DNA from 2 places in the Paenibacillus sp. J22R67 genome. Region 2 is predicted to be linked to the other one. Evidence: riboswitches for the same ligand, from Rfam matches in the RefSeq annotation. Region 2 holds a riboswitch; the other holds the start of a gene.
The links. Region 2 has a riboswitch for FMN ahead of ribD (bifunctional diaminohydroxyphosphoribosylaminopyrimidine deaminase/5-amino-6-(5-phosphoribosylamino)uracil reductase RibD). Riboswitches for the same ligand answer to the same signal wherever they lie in the genome.

Region 1 (7,614 bases), on a different contig from region 2:
AGCAGCAGCAGATTCTTGATCGCCGCGCTGATGGCAAGTTCGTAACCAATTTTGCGGGATTGCGACTCTTCGAAAATCTGCAGAATAAGCTCATAAGCGGCTTGCTTCACAGATGGATTGCTCCGGAAAAGCTCGTTGAACTGCTCAAGCGGATGAGTCAGCTCCGAGAAGCAATGCAGGTAAGGCATCGTACTTAGGTCAAAATGCTGCTTGAGATCAATTTGGAAAACGATCTGCCGCAAGGAACCGGCGGAATATTTGTACGTCCGATGGGGCTGGGAGGAACCCAGAACAATCACATCTCCTGCGGATAACACCGTATGTTCATGCTTGGTTTGAATAGCCAGGAGTCCTTCTGTGACGACAAGGAATTCTACCTGCCTATGTGAATGCCAGCGCCAAGGCGTTGGGGGACCGAAGTGAGCGGAGTCGGAACCTAGCTCCCATATTTTTAGGAAAAGCAGCGGGTTCTGATAAATGACTTCTTCGTTCTCTATTTCGGGAAAAGAACTATGTGTGGGTTCCATGGTTACGTATACCTCGCTATGGGGTAGGACATTTTTGAATATGTAAATCGTCGTTACAGGTAAGGTTTATCAAGAGAAAGTATAACATTGTTTACTTACTGAGGACACTATTGAATAATAAATAGGCACAATCTTGCCTTTCATTCTGGGCATGGACGGACTATACTCACATTATGAATGAATACGCTATCTTGGAGGGAATAAGAAGATGAGTCAAAAGCTTAAAGTAACGGTTTGGAACGAGTACCGTCATGAAAAAGAAAATGAAAAAGTACGCGCTGCATATCCAGACGGGATTCATACAGCGATTGGCGAAGGCATCAGTGGAGATGTAGATGTCACTTATGCGACTCTAGACGATGCAGAGCACGGTTTGACCGAAGAGGTTCTTAATAACACCGATGTTCTTATCTGGTGGGGACATAAAGCGCATGGCGAAGTGCAAGATGCAATCGTAGAGCGCGTTCAAAAGCGTGTGTGGCAGGGCATGGGGCTGATCGTGCTGCACTCCGGACATTTCTCCAAAGTGTTCAAAACGCTGATGGGTACATCTTGTGACCTCAAATGGCGTGAAGCGGACGAAAAAGAACGCATTTGGGTTGTCGCACCAGGCCATCCAATCGTGGAAGGCATTGGCGAGTACATCGATCTTGAGGCTGAGGAAATGTACGGGGAGCACTTCGATATCCCGCAGCCGGATGAGTTGATCATGGTTTCCTGGTTCGAAGGCGGAGAAGTATTCCGCAGTGGCTGTACGTTCAATCGCGGAAACGGGAAGATCTTCTACTTCCGTCCAGGTCATGAGACTTACCGTACTTACTACAATGAGCAAATTCGCCGCGTTATTTCCAATGCAGTTCAGTGGGCTGCTCCGACAACACGTGAGTATCCGAAATACGGCAATCATAAGCCGCTTGAAGAAATTAAAGCTAAAGTGAAAGCTTAATACGAATAAGGGGTGCCCAGACGGTCAATTGCAGACCTGCGGGACACCCCTTTTTTATTCACCGAGTGGGATCTAAGGTTGAGGCTTCATTCTTTTACTACTATTTCGTGAGACAGCTCTGGACGGAGCCCTATGTTGTATTATGTGCAATATAAATGTATGTTCACTGGGTAAATCCACAAATGGTTGTACAAAATACAACCATTTTAACCAAAAGGCCTCGAAAACGGTCCTATTGTTCATAATGTTGTAAAAAGTACAACGGAGATGGTCATCGGAGCTCAATTGCTGCCAAAATGTTGTAAAAAGTACAACATAAGGAGGAGGAGGGACAACCTCACCTCGATCTCAATCTGGCTCCTTTTGTTAATGCTGCTGAGGAAGGTAGCGCCCTGCAATGTCTACAAGCCGTCTAACGCCATCCCGCAAATGCTCCTCATTCACGAAGGAATAGCTCAAACGGATCCAAGAACGCATTTCTTTTAGCGGATCGCAGATCACGCCAGGAATGAAGGAGACAGATTGCCGAAGGCACTCTTCCAGCAGCTGGTCAACGGGGATATAGTTCGGGAGCTGGAGCCATAGATTGAAGCCTCCTTGGGGACTAACCCAATGCCATCCAGTGGAGGCTAGCTCCTGTTCTACAATTTCTTTCCTGATCTGCAGGGCGATGCGCAGTTTCTCAAGATGCTGCTGCATCCGAGGAGACTCGAAGTAATGCAGAAACATTTTCTGATTGACGAGCGGTGTGCCGTTGTCAGCTAATGATTTGGCGGTGATGAGCGACTTGATGACGTGCGGGCCCCCCATAACGGCACAGATGCGCAGCCCAGGAGCGATATATTTGCTAAAGCTGCGGAGATACACGACCCATCCTTCCGTATCATAAGTCAGCATAGGCTGAGGAGGAGGTTGGTCTAAATACATCTCGTGAATGGCGTCATCTTCAATCAGCAGGCAGCGGTAGCGTTCAGCCAGCTCAACGAGCTGCTTCCGCTGTGCGGCTGGAACCGTATAGCCCGTCGGATTATGAAAGGTAGGATTCATATAGAAAAGTCGCGGTTTATGCTTCTCCATCAGCCTCTCAAGGTTCGCCAGATCATAGCCCTCCGGGGTGATCTCAACGGGAATGAATCGCGCCCCCTGCTGGCGGAAAATATCAAGCGCAGCACTGTACGTCGGCCGCTCAACCAGGATCGGATCCATAGGGCGGATATAGATCCGCGAGATGAGGTCAATGGCCTGCTGTCCACCTGTGGTAATCAACAGATCGCTTGCAGTGAGTTGGAGGTTATGATGCCGAACCATGTAACGGCAGAAATATTCGCGAAGCTCCTCATCTCCTTGGGCGCTGGAGTAGGTGCCCATGAGCTTTGGATAGATGTCGAAAACCTTCTTCACATGTTCGGATAAGAAAAGATTCGGCAGCAGGTTGGGATCGATCAAGGCTTGCGAGAATTGGTAGATGACAGGTATGTGCTGAATTTCTGACAAGGAGTTTTTTAAAGCGATGGACGTTGAGAACGAACGCTTGCTTTCTGCGTGCCCCATAGGGACTTGCTCCTCCGCCTTGGAGGGACTTACATAGTAACCGGATTTCTCTTTGACGTAAGCTCTCTCATTCTGTTTCAGCAGTTGATAAGCACGAAAAACAGTTAGCCTATGCACCTGCAACTCTTGGGCGAGAAGCCGGATGGAGGGGAGCTTGTCATGGGCTTGCCATTCACCGCGATCCATGCGGGTAACCATATACTCATACGCTTGTCTGAAAAGCAGTGTAGCTTCTTTTCCAGATGATCCCGGAGCTTTCATGCCATATTCCCCCTCTGTTTAATCAATTATAACTGCAATCTATGGAAAACTGTTCTAGTATCTCAGATCTGTTCTGTTGCTTACCTAGTATGATACATACCAGGAGGGGAACAGTCATGATTATTTTTAATTATTTACTAGTATGTCTTATTTTTGGTACGACATTTTTGGCGATCAAAGTAGGGGTAGATGCCTCGGCACCGCCATTTTTCTCAGCAGGCTTGAGGTTTTTCATTGCAGGATTGCTTTTATTTGGTTGGTTATTATGGCGGAAAAAAACTACCGTAGCTCTTTTATTCCGCAAAGAGATGCTGTTTACGGGCATCGGTCTCACTTTCGGCACGTTCTCAACCTTATATTGGGCGGAGCAATATGTGTCTTCCGGGATTGCGGCCGTTTTATCAGCGACTGGACCGATTATGATTCTCGTGCTGCAAACCTTCGTGTTGCGTCTGAAGGCGACAACGCTCTCTGTATTTGGCTGCATACTCGGCTTTGCAGGGATTATCATCCTTTTGCTGCCACAACTTGCCGTATCCGCGAACCTCGTTTGGGTAATCGGGAGTGTGGCGATTCTGGTCGGAGAACTGTTCTATTGCATGGGAGCTTTGTATACCAAAAAAGTCATTCAGCAATTCCCGAAGGCATCGCCGATTGCGTTGAACGCGGCACAGATGATCTGCGGAGGGTTGCTGCTGCTGATTCTTTCATTTTTTACCGAACATGTGGAAGTTCAAAGTCTATTTTCTCCAAAAGCGGCCGGTTCGCTGCTCTATTTAATCGTAATTGGCTCCATGGTGGGACACAGTCTGTTCTATTGGTTAGTGGCGAAAACGAATCCGGTTTTTCCAGCTACATGGCTGTACATCTCTCCGCTCATTGCCCTGGCCGTGGGGGTCCTGTTTTATGGGGAGACGATCACTTGGGTTACGGCTGTGGGCGTGGTGACTGTCATCGCTGGAACGATTTGCACGAATCTGGACAACTTGAAACAGTTGATGTTAAGACGAAAAACGGCGTAAATACGAAGGATTGTAAGTTAATTGCCGCCTCGTTCATATGAATCCACATTTATAGAAATAATAACCAAAGGATTACTTGTTTGAATACATGCAGCGCAAGTTTGATGGAATGGAGCTAAGTGATGGGTCACATAACAGCGTTAATTTGTTCATATTTGCCTGTAGTCATGGCGTTGTTATGCTTGATTGCAGCTTGGTTTTTTGGGGATTGGAGGAATTGGAAGACCTATTATCCAACGATTCTTTTTGCCATTTGCGTGGATTTTCTGGTTAGCCTTCTAAGCTATAATTATTCGCTTTGGGAATTTCATAAATCCGCGGTAACGCCTAATCATACAATCGCGGATTTTATGATTGCTTTTACCAATCTTCCCTGCATTGTGTTGGTGTACTTATCCAGATACCCTTTTAAGTCACATCCGCTGAAACAGGTCATTTATATCGCCATTTGGTCGGCTGTATTTACCTGCATTGAAGGACTGTTCCTGCTAATCGAGTTACTTTCGTATCATAACAACTGGAATTTTTGGTGGTCTACTGCGGTCTGGGTTTTCATGTTCATTGGGCTGCGCCTGCATTTTGCGAGGCCGTTATGGGCGTGGTTGCTATGTCTGACGGGGGTAGCCTTCTTGATTCTATATTTCCATATCCCGATTTCTAAAATGAAGTAAATGGAAGGCATAATAAGTTGTATCAGCATCAACAAAAAAGAAGGAGAATTAATAATTAATTCTCCTTCTCCTAAAGGGTAAACTAGCCGCTAATGTCCAGATTTCCACCCAAATTTGGTTGAACGCTTTGTTGCATCATTTGAACCATTTGCTGAGCTTGTTGCGTGGATTGGTCTTTAGCCATGCTAAGAACACGTATTTGTACAGCTTGGGCTAAGTTGTTCTGTGCCAAGGGCACTGAAATTGCAGGGATGTCCATGAGTTTCCTCCTTTATGAATGATCGGCTAACAGATTATATATCGGAAAGCGAGCAGGAATTTCTTAGCTTATGTGGGGATGAAAAATCCTTGCTTTTTTTATTTTATGGTGCTAATATTCATGAATAATATTACTTATGTTTTGTAAGTGACCTTTTGGCAGGACACTTGCGGAACACAAAATTTAATAATTGAATCTTCGGGGCAGGGTGAAATTCCCTACCGGCGGTGAGGATACGTGCCTATGTATCTCAAGCCCGCGACTCCCGGCCTGTTAAGCAGGATGGGACTGACTTGGTGAGAATCCAAGGCCGACGGTTATAGTCCGGATGGGAGAAGATGAATAACAGCTTGTCAAAAACTTAGGTTTTGACAGGTCTGTTCGTCAATGCCCCCGCTGCGTCTAAGAGCGGGGGCATTGTTTCTTTCAGAAGGTTCAATTCAAAACTTTTCTTAGGAGGTTTTTGAATTGGAAAATGTATTTAAGCTAGGAACAAAGAGCGCGAATGTGGTTTCAACGCGCTCGGGCGGTATCAGCGGGGTATGGTATGTGGCACTTGGAGCTACGCTTTGGGGGCTCGACCCACTCTTCAGGATCTTACTGTTAAAAAGCTTTACCTCAGCGCAAATCGTGTTTATTGAGCATTTGCTTCTCGCCTGCTATGCACTGCCGGTACTGGTGAAGTACCGTAAAAGCTTGATCGGTAAGCTGTCGCTAGGCGTTATCGGCGCTTTGCTGTTCATCTCATGGGGAGGATCGGCGATTGCGACCATCTTGTTTACAGCTGCATTCTCGCACGGCAATGCGAACGCGATACTGCTTTTACAGAAATTACAGCCCTTATTCGCTATCATTTTGGCTCGCGTGATGCTCAAAGAAACGCTGCCTTCTAAATTTTTTGCCTATATTGCAGTGGCCCTGCTTGGCACGTATTTGCTAACGTTTGGCTTTTCGTCGCCAGAGATGGGTCTCAAAGATTTGGGTACTCTAAGCTGCTTATTCTCGATCCTTGCGGCAGGATTATGGGGCGGCTCGACCGTCATGGGCAAGTTCTTATTGCAGAAAAAGCTGGATTTCCCCATCGTTACTTCGTTACGGTTCCTGCTCGCTATCCCACTGTTGACGGTTGTACTTGTTGGTAGCGGCGATGCTTGGCACGTAACCGGAACTAGCGGCGGTCTGACACTAATAGCTGTGAACCTGCTGTTCCAGGCGTTTTTCCCGGGCTTGCTCTCTATGCTCCTCTATTATAAGGGGCTGACCTCGACCAAGGCGTTTTTCGCAACTTTGGCTGAGTTGGCCTTCCCGGCCGTTGGTATCTGTGTGAACTGGCTTGTATTCGGGCAAAAGCTAACCGTAGGTCAGCTCGCTGGTTTCATCGTAATTTGGCTTACCCTGTGGGTAATGAGCCGTAATCAGAGTAAAGCAGCGGCATAAAATAATAAAAGGCTGCCCTGAAAGTAGAATGTTCTACTATCAGGGCAGCCTTTTGTGTACCCCCAAGCAGCCTCAGGAAACCTTCGGCACCTTGAGCTTACTATCCTTTTGCGCCGCTTCTCCAGGCTCAAGATAGAACGAAACCCCGTCCCGCTCGTTCGCGGCACGCACTGTCATACCGTGATGGTCCATGATCTGCTTCACGATGGCGAGCCCGAGCCCGAACTGGCCGTCCCCGCCAGAACGGAAGGGCTCAAAGAGGCTGTCCGCGATCGCCTGATCGAGCGGCGGACCATCGTTACTGATCTGCAGCTGCGAGAAGCGGGCTGCAGCTTGCTTGCCCTCGCCATGGGATGGAGCCGTGAGGATAATCCGGATGCCGCTTTTGGCATAGCGGAGCTGGTTATCGAGCATATTCTCCAAGGCAATCTTCCACTGGTCGGGATCGCCATGCAAGGTAGCAGGGGGGAGCTCCATCTCCCACTCGATTTCTGGCCGGCGATAGCGCAGCCTTTCAACCACATCTTCGATGACTTCGTGCAGCTCGAAAGGGCGAAAAGGCTTCTCGCGAGCGGTGACATAATTCAGCTTATTGAGCAGCAGCAGGTCGCGAATACGCTTCTCTAGGCGCTCGCCTTCCTTCAGAATGACGCCTAAGCTTTCGCTTAAGGTTCCTTTCGGGAAAACCCCGTCGAGAATGGACTGCGCATAGCTGCGGATAACCATAACCGGGGTTTTCAGCTCGTGAGAAGTATGCTGCAGGAAGAATTGCTGCGCCCGGTCTTGGCGCACGAGGCGCTGCCGCATCGCTTCAATGGCTTTGGCTAGGCGTCCTACTTCATCCTTGCGTCCAGTTTCGATCGGATCATGCCAATCACGCTCAGCCATGCGTCCAACGTGGCGTTCCATCTGAACGAGCGGACGTGTGAAGTAACGGGCG
Region 2 (7,614 bases):
GCACAATGATAATGGCAAGGATGACGACTAGAAGCACGAATCCTACCCACAACAAACCCATTCTCCCCCTTAACAAAAAAACTCTACAGCTAGAAGATATCTTCTGGCAAGTAGAGTTAGTATGAGCTAATTTAGGAAATGAAATGCATTTATCGTTACTCGGTTTCCTCCGAAACATCATCGAGCGTAATCTGTTTCTGATCCCCGCCCATCCGATCAAACAACATGCGAGTTTCTTCCTCCAAATCAAAATTGCCTTGGAAGCTGCCTGAATCCGGCAGTTCTTGGATGGAACTGAGCCCGAAGTACTCCAGAAATTGCTTGGATGTCCCATACAAGATCGGTTTCCCTACAGCATCTGCTCGTCCGACTTCTAAAATAAGATCTTTTCCTACCAGGGTAGCCAAAGCGCGATCACATTTCACACCGCGTATTTCTTCGATTTCGACTCTTGTAATTGGCTGTTTATAAGCAACGATGGATAAGGTCTCAAGCGCTGCTTGCGATAAAGATGAACGAGAGGGTGTATAAGCCAGACGTTCAAAATAAGGCGCATGCTCGGCCAAAGTGGTTAACTGATAAGCACCAGCCACTTCGACGATCTGAACTCCTCTTCCCTTACGTTTAAATTCCGTTCGCATATCCTTGAGCAAATCACGAACGATGTATAAATCTAGCTCCATGACCTCAGCTAACTGCTTGGCATCCAATCCTTCGTCACCAGAGGCAAAGAGCAGTCCTTCAATAATTGATTTCATCTGTGGAAAACTGAGTGTCAATGTCGGAGACCTCCTCTTTGGCTTGAATAACGATATCTTCAAATAATTGATATTGATAGCATACGACTTTTTTCATTTTCATCAATTCAAGAATGGCTAAAAAGGTAACGACGATCTCTTCCCGGGTCATTTCGTAATCGAACAACTTCGAGAAAAGCAGCTTGCCGCCTTTTACTTTTAGCAAATCCATAACCTCTCTAATCCGTTCTTTGACGGAAATCTCATCTCTTCGAATTCTAGTAACTATATTACGGTTCACCAGCTTGCGAAGTGTCCGCTGAAAAGCGAATAGCAAATCAGCAACGTCCAGCCCCTCAACTGGGTTCTCCTGCACATGAGGAAGGAATGGCGTCAAGTCTTCTGGCTCACGCGTATACACCAAGCTCCGCTCTACTTCTTTGTCTCTGAGCATATCAGCGATAGACTTGTACTTTCTGTATTCAATAAGTTTAGCGACCAACTCTGCGCGTGGATCAAGCTCATCGTCCATATCGTCAAAATATTCGTCAAATTCAATAACAGGCGGCTTAGGCAGCAGCATTTTGCTTTTGATAGAGAGAAGTGTAGCGGCCATCACAAGAAACTCACTTGTAATCTCCAACTCCAACTCTTGCATGGCTTGTACATAAGCTAGATACTGATCTGTAATTTCTTTGATTGGAATATTATAAATGTCAAGTTCATCTTTATCGATAAGGTGCAGCAAAAGATCAAGGGGGCCTTCAAAAGCTTCTAACTTATAGGTAACTTTCATGTAATCTCCCCCTTGTCATAGTGAAAATATATTCATAACAAACTGCGCGGCAAACGGATAAATATGTTCTAGTGCCCATTGCCCTGTCGGTGTAATCATCAAAACGATGACAAGAATAAGTGCGTATCGCCGATTGCGATCCATCCATCTTTGATTTTTCGGAGGAATAAGGCCTTTCAGTATATACCAACCATCTAGCGGATAAAGCGGTAACATATGTATGAAAGAAATCATGAGATTGACGATGACGCCGTACTGCAAATAGACTCGCCACTGTTCCACAACGATCGACTCGGATGCTCCTCCAAGAAATGATGGAAGAAAGAAATAGAGCCACCAGAAGAACAAAGCGAGCAGCAAATTAGTAAAAGGACCTACTGCATACACGATTGTATGATAAAGTTTTGGCCTTTTAAACTGCAAAGCCTCAACCGGCATTTTCTTCGACCAGCCATATGGACCAAAAACAATCATCGCCAACCCCAAGGCATCTAAATGTACCAAGGGGTTAAGCGATAAGCGTTTGCTGTCCCGCGCTGTCCGATCACCGAGCAGCCAAGCAACTCCTGCATGCGCAGCATCATGGAGCGTCATAGCAATCAGGAAGGCAAGCAGCCTGGGAAGCAGTGATTCCAGATGATAATAAGAAAGCATTAGGAAGTGAATTGCTTCGTCAAGTTGGCCATCTCAATTGCCGTTACTGCCGCTTCCCAACCTTTGTTGCCGGCTTTCGTTCCCGCGCGCTCAACGGCTTGCTCGATTGAATCCGTAGTTAAAACACCGAAGATCGTTGGTACACCAGTTTTCAGGTTAATTGCGGATACACCTTTCGCAACTTCGCTGCACACATAATCAAAGTGAGGCGTTGACCCACGAATGACAGCACCAAGGGTAATAACAGCATCGTATTTCCCGCTCTCGGCCATTTTTTGAGCAATAAGAGGAAGTTCGAAAGCGCCTGGTACCCATGCAATATCAACTTCACTTTCCAACACGCCATGACGTTTCAACGCATCTTGCGCGCCACCAAGCAATTTGGAAGTAATAAATTCATTGAAACGACCTACGACAATACCATATTTCAAATTCTGCGAGATTAAATGTCCTTCATAAATTGTAGCCATGATTAAATTCTCCTTTTCTATATAAAAACCGTTATTTGTAAGTTAGGTTAGATCCCGCTGCCGGAATCATGAAAACTCAGGATGTGGCCAAGCTTTTGCTTTTTCGTCCGCAAATAATTCACGTTGTCCTCTTTGCTTGCCATTTGAATCGGAACGCGTTCAACGACTTCAAGACCGTAGCCTTCCAGCCCCTTAATTTTGCGAGGGTTGTTCGTTAACAAACGCAGTTGCGTAATCCCAAGATCTTTAAGGATCTGCGCGCCAATTCCATAATCACGAAGATCTGGAGCGAAGCCAAGCTTAATATTCGCTTCTACGGTGTCTAATCCCTGCTCTTGCAAAGCATAAGCTTTTAATTTATTGATTAGACCGATGCCGCGACCTTCCTGTCGCATATATAATAATACACCATTGCCCTCTTCATCAATCTGTTTTAATGCAGCGTCAAGTTGAGGACCGCAATCGCAGCGATGAGAATGGAAAACATCTCCAGTTAAGCACTCGGAATGTACACGTACCAATGTGGGTTTGGAAGGGTCAATTGTACCTTTGACAAGGGCAACATGCTCTTTGTTATCCAGTTGATTCGTATAGGCGATCGCTTTAAATGTACCGAAATCCGTAGGAAGCTTAATTTCGACCTCACGCTCAACTAATTTTTCCTGTTGATTGCGATAGTGTATCAGATCTTGAATCGTGATAATACGCAAATCATGTTTCTGGGCAAGTTCCATAAGATCCGGAACCCGAGCCATTGTCCCGTCTTCCTTGATGACTTCACAAATAACCGCTGCAGGATAAGACCCGCATAAAACAGCCAGATCAACCGCTGCTTCTGTATGCCCAGCTCTACGGAGTACGCCGCCTTTTTTGGCGATTAGCGGGAAAATATGACCTGGTCTACGGAAATCCTGTGGTTTAGTATCTGGATTAATCAAGCCCATAACCGTTCTTGAACGCTCATGTGCGGAAATTCCCGTACTTGTCTCTACATGGTCTACAGAGACCGTGAAGGCTGTACCATGATAATCGGTATTTCTAGCGACCATCGGCGGCAAATCAAGCTCTTGAGCCCGCTCTTCCGTAATCGGCGTGCAGACAAGCCCGCGACCTTCTTTGATCATGAAATTAATCACTTCCGGGGTCGTTTTATCCGCCAGTGCGATAAAGTCTCCTTCGTTCTCACGATCTTCATCATCCACAGCGATGATTACTTTCCCTAAACTAAGATCCTTCAGTGCCTCTTCGATTGTACTGAATTTTATTTCTGTCATATTCACCTCTCCTAACCAAACTATCGTTGTAAGTTAGTCTCTCTTACATAAAGCCATGATCCGCCAGAAAACTTGCGGAAAGCGTACTTTGCTTTTTAGCGCTGCCTCCTGAGGCATCAGCAGGACCGAACTTTAGCAGTCGTTCCATATATTTGCCCAGAACATCGCATTCCATGTTAATAGTATCTCCTGCTTTTTTATCATGCAGAACGGTTTGAGCCAGTGTATGCGGAATAATCGAAACCGCCAGGTCGCGCTCAGTGACATCAACCACCGTTAAGGAGATCCCGTCAATGGTGATCGAACCGCCAGCTATAATATATCTGAAAATGTGTTTATCCTCTGGTTCGAACCGATAAACAACCGCATTTTCTTCTGGAATACGCGAAATAATCGTTGCTGTTGAATCCACATGTCCTTGCACGATGTGACCGCCGAAGCGGCCATTTGCCGCCATCGCTCGCTCCAAATTCACGCGTGTGCCAGCCTGCAGCTTGCGTAAATTCGTCTTCCGGTAAGTTTCTGGCATCACGTCTACGGAGAAAGAATCATTATCAAACGAAATGACCGTCAGACAAACACCATTCACCGAAATACTGTCCCCCAGATGAACATCCTCAAGGATCTTTCTCGCACCAATCGTTAATACCATAGCTTGACCTACGCTATGAATGCGGCGCATGTGGCCGATTTCTTCAATAATGCCGGTAAACATGACAGCCCTCCATTCGTTAGCTCTTATAAACCGGATACCCAGTTAGGCATACATCCGGTCCGAACTGCTCGACCTTTAACCGGTCGAGCGTAATTGCATCATCCATCTTCGCGAAGCCTTCGAAGGAGATGTTCATGGGTGCTGCCTGCCCGCCGCCGATAATTTTCGGCGCAAACATCAGCACCAGCTTATCCAGCAGGCGCCGCTCCAGCATGGCGCCGCTAAGCTTGCCTCCACCCTCGAGGAGGATGGAGCCGATCTCTCGCTCGCCGAGCTGCCGCATGGCGAGCGCCAAGTCCACCTGCGGTCCATCTCCGCAGGTGAGGATTGTGATGCCGCGCGCTTCCAGCGCGGCACGCCGCTCTGCGGGCGCCTGTGCGGTCGCGAGCAGAATCGTCGGCTGACGATCCTGCTCGGTGAGCACCTGGGCGCCCAGCGGGACTCGCAAGCGCGAGTCCGCGATGATCCGCACCGGCTGCACAGCCGGTACGTCGCCGCGCGCGCTTAAGCGCGGGTCGTCAGCGATGACAGTATCGACGCCGACCATGATACCCTGGTGCCGATGGCGCAGGCTATGCACGAATGCGCGTGATGCAGGCGACGTGATCCACTTGCTGTCGCCTGTCTTGGAGGCAATGCGGCCATCGAGCGTGCTGGCCGTTTTCAATGTCACGAAGGGCATCCGCGTGACGATGTATTTGTTGAAAGCCTCATTCATTGCTGAGGCTTCCTCTCCCAGCAGCCCAACGGACACGTCGATGCCATGGGCACGCAGTTTGGCGATTCCTGTGCCAGCAACCTGCGGGTTCGGGTCTGTGCCCGCAACGACAACGCGGGTAACACCCGCTTCAATGAGACGGTCGCTGCACGGCGGTGTCTTACCGAAGTGACTGCACGGTTCAAGTGTGACATACGCCGTACTGCCCTTCGCTTCCTCGCCTGCCATCTGCAAAGCAAGAACCTCAGCATGGCCATGTCCGCGCTTCAGATGCGCCCCCATCCCCACGATACGTCCCTCTTTCACCAGAACGCATCCGACAACGGGATTAATCCCTGTTTGACCAAGAGCACTCTCGGCCATTTGCAGAGCCAGCCTCATATAAGCTTCATCATTCATGACATGCATGTGTGTTCACTGCCTTTCCAAGCTATTTTGAAATAGAATGCAAAAAGGCCCCTCCGTATATCGGATAGGGGCCAGAGATTGTTTAGGTAACACGAAGAAGCTTCATCCATCCACACTTGCTGCATTTTTGATCAAATCAAACAAGCACGACGTTTCCATGCGAAAGCACAGACCTGCCGAATTTTTGTTCTCGTGAAAAAATGTACAAGCATGCATAGCGAATCTAATATTCGCGTATTCCTTCTCCCATCCAGACTATACTGTCGGTCCCGGATTCTCACCGGGTCAGCCGTAGCGAAGCTGTATATCAGGTACCGCTAGCTTCAAAACGGGTCACGGACTAATCGATAGCAGATAAAACAGCCTGCAGTCGAATCACCGCCGGTGTGGAATTTCACCACGCCCCGAAGGTTTGCACACATATGAAAAGTAACTTATGAAAAATTTATCACTCACTCATCGAAAAAGCAAGGTCTTTTTTAACTCACCCTACAAAAAGCGACTCTTTTTGCACCTCTTCAACCCGGTTGCGACTTAAATTTATTGCCGCGCTATTTTTGGGAAAACGCTATGCTCCCTGCTGAACTGAACTTACTTGCGTGTGCAGACTCGGCCCTCTTTTAAGGGACCTCGCTGCCGTTATTCCCGTTAATTGGCACATTTCTCAGCTCTGACGGACTCCAGAGGCGTTATTCGGTCAATTCACGGACATTGTTCACGCTATTATCGTGAATAGCGGCTCTGGTGTCCGTTAGAAGTTCACAGAGCCCTATTTCCTCGCGATAAGGTCAGCTCTGTCCGTAACCTGACGTCCAACAGCTCTGTTCCTCTGCAGCCCTCCAGCCCCCAGCTCCTCAGCTCCTCAGCTTCCAACGATGTTTTACATCGTTGCAGTTGCTCATACGCGGTCAACGCGTACTACAACGATGAAATTCATCGTTGTAACTACTATATAACCTTAGTTCTGCACCACCTGCGGCTTCGAACGATGTTTTACATCGTTGCGGCTGCTCGTGCGCGATCAACGCGTACCACAACGATGAAATTCATCGTTGTAGCACAGCTACTTGCCGGCGCCAGACTAGCGTGGGCATACTGTGCCCTCATTTAACGGACTTTACTGCCGTTATTCCCGTTAAATCCCTCATTTCTCAGCTCTGACGGACTCCAGAGGCGTTATTCGGTCAATTCACGACCATTTTTCACGCTATTATCGTGAATAGCGGCTCTGCTGTCCGTTAGAAGTTCACAGAGCCCTATTTCCTCGCGATAAGGTCAGCTCTGTCCGTTAGCTGAAGTCCAACAGCTCTGTTCCTCTGCAGCCCTCCAGCCCCCAGCTCCTCAGCTCCTCAGCTTCCAACGATGTTTTACATCGTTGCAGTTGCTCATACGCGGTCAACGCGTACTACAACGATGAAATTCATCGTTGTAACTACTATATAACCTTAGTTCTGCACCACCTGTTGCTTCCAACGATGTTTTACATCGTTGCGGCTGCTCATGCGTGGTCAACGCGTACCACAACGATAAAAATCATCGTTGGAGCTCAGCTACTTGCCGGTGCCAGACTAGCGTATGCAAACTCTGCCCCATTTAACGGACCTCGCAGCCGTTATTCCCGTTAAATCCCTCATTTCTCAGCTCTGACGGACTCCAGAGGCGTTATTCGGTTAATTCATGACCATTTTTCACGCTATTATCGTGAATAGCGGCTCTGCTGTCCGTTAGCTGCCTACAGTTCCCCAACGCTACTGAAAATTTCCCTTCCCTTAGAAATAACCGACGAAAAAAAGAACCTACTGACGATTATCAGCAGGTTCTTCGCAATTTTTACCTATTTGA

Region 1: another riboswitch for FMN. It lies ahead of AC58VC_RS32325 (DMT family transporter); the one in region 2 lies ahead of ribD (bifunctional diaminohydroxyphosphoribosylaminopyrimidine deaminase/5-amino-6-(5-phosphoribosylamino)uracil reductase RibD).

What each region holds. Positions count from the first base shown of each region.
Region 1 covers NZ_JCAUAX010000013.1:39,874-47,487, forward strand. The annotation lists gene AC58VC_RS32295 (helix-turn-helix domain-containing protein) at 1-527, opposite strand, end outside; gene AC58VC_RS32300 (ThuA domain-containing protein) at 736-1,473, shown strand; gene AC58VC_RS32305 (aminotransferase-like domain-containing protein) at 1,840-3,285, opposite strand; gene AC58VC_RS32310 (DMT family transporter) at 3,402-4,307, shown strand; gene AC58VC_RS32315 (CBO0543 family protein) at 4,430-4,978, shown strand; gene AC58VC_RS32320 (YjfB family protein) at 5,061-5,237, opposite strand; FMN riboswitch at 5,428-5,581, shown strand; gene AC58VC_RS32325 (DMT family transporter) at 5,706-6,674, shown strand; gene AC58VC_RS32330 (HAMP domain-containing sensor histidine kinase) at 6,747-7,614, opposite strand, start outside.
Region 2 covers NZ_JCAUAX010000001.1:587,964-595,577, forward strand. The annotation lists gene AC58VC_RS02850 (DUF2953 domain-containing protein) at 1-55, opposite strand, end outside; gene scpB (SMC-Scp complex subunit ScpB) at 156-758, opposite strand; gene AC58VC_RS02860 (segregation and condensation protein A) at 742-1,533, opposite strand; gene AC58VC_RS02865 (site-2 protease family protein) at 1,549-2,187, opposite strand; gene ribH (6,7-dimethyl-8-ribityllumazine synthase) at 2,187-2,657, opposite strand; gene AC58VC_RS02875 (bifunctional 3,4-dihydroxy-2-butanone-4-phosphate synthase/GTP cyclohydrolase II) at 2,705-3,931, opposite strand; gene ribE (riboflavin synthase) at 3,975-4,646, opposite strand; gene ribD (bifunctional diaminohydroxyphosphoribosylaminopyrimidine deaminase/5-amino-6-(5-phosphoribosylamino)uracil reductase RibD) at 4,663-5,772, opposite strand; FMN riboswitch at 6,007-6,188, opposite strand; gene AC58VC_RS02890 (hypothetical protein) at 6,761-6,883, shown strand; gene AC58VC_RS02895 (hypothetical protein) at 7,248-7,397, shown strand.